3 regions of the Methylomusa anaerophila genome follow, and region 2 is predicted to be linked to each of the others. Evidence: riboswitches for the same ligand, from Rfam matches in the RefSeq annotation. Region 2 holds a riboswitch; each other region holds the start of a gene.
The links. Region 2 has a riboswitch for fluoride ahead of MAMMFC1_RS08950 (dynamin family protein). Riboswitches for the same ligand answer to the same signal wherever they lie in the genome.

Region 1: another riboswitch for fluoride. It lies ahead of eno (phosphopyruvate hydratase); the one in region 2 lies ahead of MAMMFC1_RS08950 (dynamin family protein).
Region 3: another riboswitch for fluoride. It lies ahead of crcB (fluoride efflux transporter CrcB); the one in region 2 lies ahead of MAMMFC1_RS08950 (dynamin family protein).

The regions. Positions count from the first base shown of each region.
Region 1 is NZ_AP018449.1:569,291-571,555, reverse strand. It holds gene MAMMFC1_RS02535 (hexokinase family protein) at 1-618, shown strand, start outside; tRNA gene MAMMFC1_RS02530 (tRNA-Arg) at 748-824, shown strand; fluoride riboswitch at 1,070-1,131, shown strand; gene eno (phosphopyruvate hydratase) at 1,226-2,265, shown strand, end outside.
Region 2 is NZ_AP018449.1:2,013,872-2,016,136, reverse strand. It holds gene MAMMFC1_RS08950 (dynamin family protein) at 1-1,514, opposite strand, end outside; fluoride riboswitch at 1,647-1,710, opposite strand; gene MAMMFC1_RS08945 (Chromate resistance protein ChrB) at 1,904-2,265, opposite strand, start outside.
Region 3 is NZ_AP018449.1:3,063,451-3,065,715, reverse strand. It holds gene MAMMFC1_RS13790 (FMN-binding glutamate synthase family protein) at 1-99, opposite strand, end outside; gene MAMMFC1_RS13785 (DUF190 domain-containing protein) at 230-559, opposite strand; gene crcB (fluoride efflux transporter CrcB) at 580-951, opposite strand; gene crcB (fluoride efflux transporter CrcB) at 954-1,394, opposite strand; fluoride riboswitch at 1,501-1,562, opposite strand; gene MAMMFC1_RS13770 (acetate uptake transporter) at 1,821-2,265, opposite strand, start outside.

The sequences.
Region 1 (2,265 bases), 1.4 Mb from region 2:
CCGGCCCATCCCCTAACCGGTAGACCCATGATCGTCAATATTGAATCGGGAAATTTTGCCGGTGTGCCGCGGAATGAATATGATCTGATACTGGACGGAGAGAGTGAGCGGCCTGGTACTCAGCATCTGGAAAAAATGGTAAGCGGCCATTATCTGGGTGAAATTGTCCGCTTGACGGTGAAGGATTACTTGGGCGGTGACGCTCTGTCTTATACGCTGCAAGGCGGTGACGTGGCCGCTATTGTTGCAGATTTTACCGACGAACTTAGACATATTGCGAAAGTGGCTGAAGAACAACTCGGGCTTGGGGAACTTAATATTGCCGATTTGAAGTTTATTCAGGATGTGACTAAACTAATAGTTATCCGGTCGGCCAGACTGGTTGCTTCTATTTTGGCCGGAGTAATCGGATATCTTGACCCGGATTTGGATAAAGCGCATACAGTCGCTATTGATGGTTCCTTGTATGAAAAAATGCCTGGGTATGCTGACTACCTGCGTGGGGCTTTGGACGAAGTTTTGCCGGAAAACAGAGTAATAATTCGGCTTACCAAAGATGGTTCGGGAGTTGGGGCGGCGATAGCCGCTGCTACTGCTTGTGATTCGGTTGAGATATAACGCTTCTGGTTATAGTCCGGAGCCATTCTTGCCATTTCCCTTGGCAAGAACTGTAATTATTTTTTATGGACAATATGTTGACAATCCATGTTGTAAGTAATATAATATGCAAGTAGTTAATTCACAAGCGACTCCGTAGCTCAGCTGGATAGAGCGTTTGACTACGAATCAAAAGGCCGCGTGTTCGAATCACGCCGGGGTCACCATAGATATTTCAAGGGTTTTACGAGGTTTTCGTAAAGCTCTTTTTTGTTTCACAGCAGTTTTACAACAACGCGGCAGAAACTGCATTTTCTGAAACTTTAATTTAGTGGGAGCAAGCCACGGTTTTTCATATGAAGTGTCAGCCCTTACTGGGTAAAAGACTAGTGTCAGACCGGCCTGGGCGGTATTTTGCACAGCAGGTTTCTATTGACGTTGAATCCGGCAGGCTGGTATAATAAAACTATATCGAAATAGCGGCGATGGAGTTCGCCTGAACCCCGTGCAAACGGTAATGACTCCTACCACGTACGTGGTAGGAGTCTGTTTTTTAATGGCACGGTTGCTGGTTGGCAATAAGCTTTGTGCATAAACTAGATGGAAGAAAGCAAAGGAGGAATTCATCATGAGCAGCGAGATCGTCAATGTAAATGCGTTAGAAATTTTGGATTCGCGCGGTAACCCGACCATTCGGGTAAACGTGGAACTGGCCAGCGGCGTCCGGGCGTCGGCTTCGGTGCCGTCAGGAGCGTCCACCGGCGAAAATGAGGCGCTGGAACTTAGGGACGGCGACCAGGCCCGCTACGGCGGCAAGGGTGTTTTGCAGGCGGTGGCCAATGTGAAAGAGCGCATTGCGCCTAAACTCATCGGGCGAAATGCTGGTGATCAGGAGGGGATTGACCGGTTGCTGATCGACCTGGACGGCACACCAACCAAAGCTAATCTAGGGGCCAATGCCATTCTTGGCGTTTCCATGGCGGTGGCCCGGGCGGCGGCTAGCGACCAGGGACTGCCACTGTATGCGTACCTGGGCGGCGCGGCGGCAGTGCGCCTGCCGGTGCCGATGATGAACATTTTAAACGGCGGCAAGCATGCCGACAATAGTGTGGACTTTCAGGAGTTTATGGTTATGCCGATTGGTGCGCCGACTTTTGCCAAAGCACTGCAGTATGGTGTGGAAACCTTCCATGCCTTAAAAAAAATCCTGGGTAAGCAGGGCTATGCCACCAGCGTTGGCGACGAAGGCGGTTTTGCGCCTAACTTAAAGAGCAACGAGGAGGCCTGCGAGCTGATTATTGGAGCCATCCAGGCGGCGGGCTATGTGCCGGGCGTGGATATTGCCCTGGCTCTCGACCCGGCCGCCAGTTCGTTTTATGAGAATGGAAAGTACCATTTGACCAAGTCGGGGCAAGGTGTAAAGAGCAGCAGCGAAATGACGGCGCTCTACAAAACCTGGGCCCCCAAATACTACCTGGTTTCCCTAGAAGACGGCCTGGCGGAAAACGACTGGGAGGGATTTCGCGAACATACGGCCGCATTAGGCTATTATCTCCAGATTGTGGGCGACGATATTTTCGTCACCAATACCAAATTTATTGCCCGCGGCATTGAGGAAAAGACCACTAATGCGGTTCTTATTAAGCTCAACCAGATCGGCACGGTGAC
Region 2 (2,265 bases):
TGTTCTAGGCGCTTACGGATACGAGCCAGTCGAACAGATGCGGGCAACAGTGACTCCAACCAGGTGTGCGGAATACCACCCAAACCGGTCTTCCACTTCTCTTTCACCCAGTAAGGCTGACGCTTCATGTAAAAAACCGTAGCCTGCTCCGTCACTTGATAGTCAAGAGCAAAAATACTGGCGGCAGCCTGGCGCACGGAGCTGACCAGCATTTCGGCTCGTTGTTGGTGGGGCGCCAATACACCGGCTATATATTCGCCAAACCGATCGGACGCGGCCTTCAGTTCCCGGTCGAAAAAAGTAGGAACGGTTTCCGCCAGCGCGGCCTGCACTTCTTGTTCCAAGCCGGGACGATAGCCGCCCAGTTGCTCTGCTACTATTCTGTCCAGGTACTCGCCTGCCTTCTTCCGCAGGGCGGCCGCCTGCTCTTCCAAAAATGCTAAAGTTCGCTTGCGATCGCCAGCCAGCAAGTCACCCGCTAGGCGTTGCTCCGCCGTAAGTTCAGTTAGCTTTTGCGCCAACAGCGCTTGTTTGGTTGTCAATTCATCCACTGGCAATTCTAACGCTCGTACGGTCAACTCCAACTCTAACAGGGCTTCCTGCAGCACAGCAGCCAATTTCGCCCCAATGGCCGCCGTCAATACGGCCTGTTTCTCCTGTCGAAAAAAAGCGATTAACGTTTCCTCCAGCAAACTCAGCCCGCTCTCTGCCAACAAATTCCGGTCACCGGCTTTTTTGGCAGAAAGCGCCTGCCGGGCTGACACCAGATAAACTGGTATTGGTGCTGCCACACCGGCTTTCTCCTGTAAGACTTGCCGCAAAAATCCCGCCACGACTTCCCGTTCAGAAGCGCTGAGATAATCGGCCTTATTTAACACAAAAAAGAAGCGCCGGACATGCTGTTGCACCGCCTGCAAAAATGCCACTTCCGCTGCTGTAATCGGCGGATCGGCGGAAACGACAAATAATGCGGCATCGCATTGGCTGAGAAACTGCAGCGTAGTGTCCGTATTATGCTGGAAGGTAGAACCAATGCCGGGTGTGTCAATCAGCGTGATTCCTCCGGCCAGCAAACTGGCTGGATATTCAACGTCCACCTGGTTCACCCCAAGGCGATTGCCAGGGTTGGCCTGCTCGGCGACAAACCGGCTTAAATAGGCTTCTAGAGCCGAGTCGTCAGAAAACGTACCCTCATCTGTTCGCCCGTCAGCAAATGTTATCTTCGCCCACCGCGTATTTCCCCGGCCAATGACAGTCGGTAACGCCGTCATCGGCACCGAACTGGCCGGCAGAAATTCCCCGCCTAATAATGCATTGATCAGGCTGCTCTTACCCCGTTTAAACTGGCCCAATACTGCTAGATGAAATCGCTCCTCCCGCAGCCGAGCAGCCAGTTCACCCGCCCGGACGGCATATGGAGCAAAACGCCTGCCGGCCTGTTTTAGTCGTCCATCCGCTTCAGCCAGCAGCACCGCCAGACCTTCCTCTTGATCTACTCCACGATCCTCTGCCATGAAATTCCCCCTAATCCCAGCGTATCAATGCTCCGTTTCCTGTGCCAAACTTCCCGCCGTCAACAGTCGCCCGGTACATAGATAATGCATAGTATGCCTCCCTATTGCAAAAAAAAGAAATGACTCCTACCTCTTACGGTAGGAGTCATTACCTGGTCAACCAGGATTTCGAGCGAACTCCATCGCTCCTTAATTACTTTGATTGTAACAAGACCGGACTCCTACGTCAAGAGCGCCGGTAAAGATAGTAATACCACATCTTTAGTCTATCCAAGATCAGTGTAGCAATAAAGGTTATGATCCATAATATTACGATGGCCTGGAACGGAGCTGCGGCCATCACCCAGCCAAAGGTAGCCGGCACAATATCCCCAGAAATTGGCCACTTCTTATATTATTTCTTTAGCAAAAACTTTATTACTGAACTCCTCAAAGATTTTCTTGCATTTTTCCAGCGCCTCTTCCGTTTCGGCTCTAAGGGGAGCACCAAAAATATCTCTGGCGTTTATTTTATTAAACCAGGATAAAAGTTTATTTAGTTCCTCTTCATTCTCTTCTGCCTCGGCAAAAGTTAAGTTTTCATTGTTTGTCTCGTCTTCAATTTCAATAAAGAAATCATTACACTTGTCAATAATCTCCTCATACTCTAGACTTCTGGCTTTATTATAAATTGAAATGACTCTTTGTTCATATTTTTCTTCAATAAATACGGATTCCATTATAATAGTTTCACCGTTATTCGTTTCCAGTT
Region 3 (2,265 bases), 1.0 Mb from region 2:
GAGAAAAGGATTGTCGGGGTAGTCTTCCGTCAGTAGTTTCACTGTTGTTTCATCCATCGCCGGGTCCATTAACTTCATCATCATCCAATTCAGCAGCATCTTAAAGCACCTCCGCTATTTATTCTTTATTCTGCTACCTTTTGCGAATATTATGAGTACAATAAAAAACACTGCTGTTTATCCATTTACCATCGTATGTAAACAGCAGTGTTCGTATTTTATAGAATTTCTACCCGTGTTTAATTACCTCAGCGTCAGCCAGAAAAATTAAACCCTGCTTGACCATAGCGGAGATAGCCGGCAGCACTGCCTGGATCTTCTCTTCCGTATCCACTGCTTCAATAATCATCGGCAAATCGGCGGATAAGTCCAGAATACCCACCTTTTTGATTATACTGGCAGCGCCATACGCCTCGACGCCCCTACTGACAGTTGCTCCGGCAATACCTGCTTCCCTTAATTTTAAAACCAACGCATGATACAGACTCTTGCCGGCAAAACTTTGCATTTCGCCGACATAAATTTTTAACAATTTGTATTTACCAGGCTGTAAAATCATACCCTGCCCCCTCCTTTATGCTAACCGCCAAATATAGAGTAGCCTGCACCGCAGGCCAGCAACCCTAATATGGTACTGCCGGCAACGTAGCTAAAAAAGTAACGCCATTCACCGTCTTCAAGTAAACGGATAGCTTCGTAGCCAAATGTGGAAAAAGTTGTATAAGCGCCTATGAAGCCGATTTGTAACCCATAGCGTTCCAAAACAGTCTGCGCTAAAGGCAACGCTGCGGTATGGGCTGTGGACATTCCCAGCAGAAAGGCTCCCGTTAGGTTTATCATATAAGTTCCTATCGGAAATGACAGCGAGGAGTGCTTGGCAACAACCAAGCCAATGGTGTATCTTGCTATTGCCCCGCAAACACCGCCTATTCCGATTAACAACAACTCCATCATTATCCCCTCCGCTTTTCTAGAACCAGCTCATCCGCCTCACTTAATTCCTGCTTAGCCCTGATTTTTGCAAAGCCCCGGGTAACGATAAACCCGAGGGAGGACATTGCTATCCCCAAAAATACGCTAGCAAAAATATACATCGCTGTATACCAGATATGACCGTTTTGCCATAAAAGAATGCTTTCCATGGTAAAAGTAGAAAAGGTAGTAAACGCACCCAGAAAACCGGTGGAGAAACCTAACCGCAGATACGGATTGACAACAAGCAGTTCAACTGTCACCGTCAAAAACAGCGCCAATACAAAACACCCAAGTAAATTTATTACCAGCGTTCCCCAGGGAAAGCCTGTGTCGCGGACAAAGGGAGCAAACCACTGTCCCATACCGTAGCGGCTTAAAGCTCCCAAACAACCGCCAGTGGCAACCGCTAAAAATCTCATTCCACTTTCACCCTTCCTGCTCCAAGGCGAATTCGCCCAGTGTTTTATGTCCGCCCACACAAATATGGGATTAAACAATAAACCTAAAAAATGGACTCCTACCATACAAATGGTAGGAGTCATCACCGCCAAAGCGGGGTTATGGCGAACTCCATCGCCCTACTTTTTATTTACTTTATTATTATATAGGTAAATAAACCGAGCGTCAAGCGCTATCTGGAATATGTGCTATCTGGAATAGATAGTTCTTAATAACGGCTGTCAATTCGCTGTTAATTCTTTGCTGCGATCTATACAGGTAAAAACGAAAATGGGTAAAAAAAAAGAAGTATGAGGTAAGGAGAAATGTAGCCAGGGTCACAATAAAGAGGTAAAAAGGCAAAACTATTGACTAATTAAATACTGGGCAATCCGGGATTACCGGTATTATAACGACCGTGTCTGGGCCGTGGGGAGTGTGGGACTTTTCCAGGGAGTTCCCACCGGTAGCACTGTGCGCCCGTACATTGTATTTAGCAGTCCAGCTGCAGAGATATATAAAGCATTAAGTGCGGTGTAAATTCCGAGATAGCCGGCGTATACCGCCAGCGACTGGGAAGACAAAAGTGCAGACAAGAATAAAAGGGCAAAGACAATCAACAATGTACCAATTGCCAGTATTAAAGCTGTGTTGGTGACGAGAGTGGCTATAAAAACATAAGCGGTAAAAATCGTCCAGGCCAGATAGAACCACTGGAGAATAATCGGGTCAGGCGCCCACCACTTCAATGCCACGCCCAATTGCAAAATTCCGAAAGAAAACCAAAACAATCCGTAAAGATTGAAGGCCAAGGCAGAAAACAATTCCCCTTTGATGTAGCCAAACGTACCG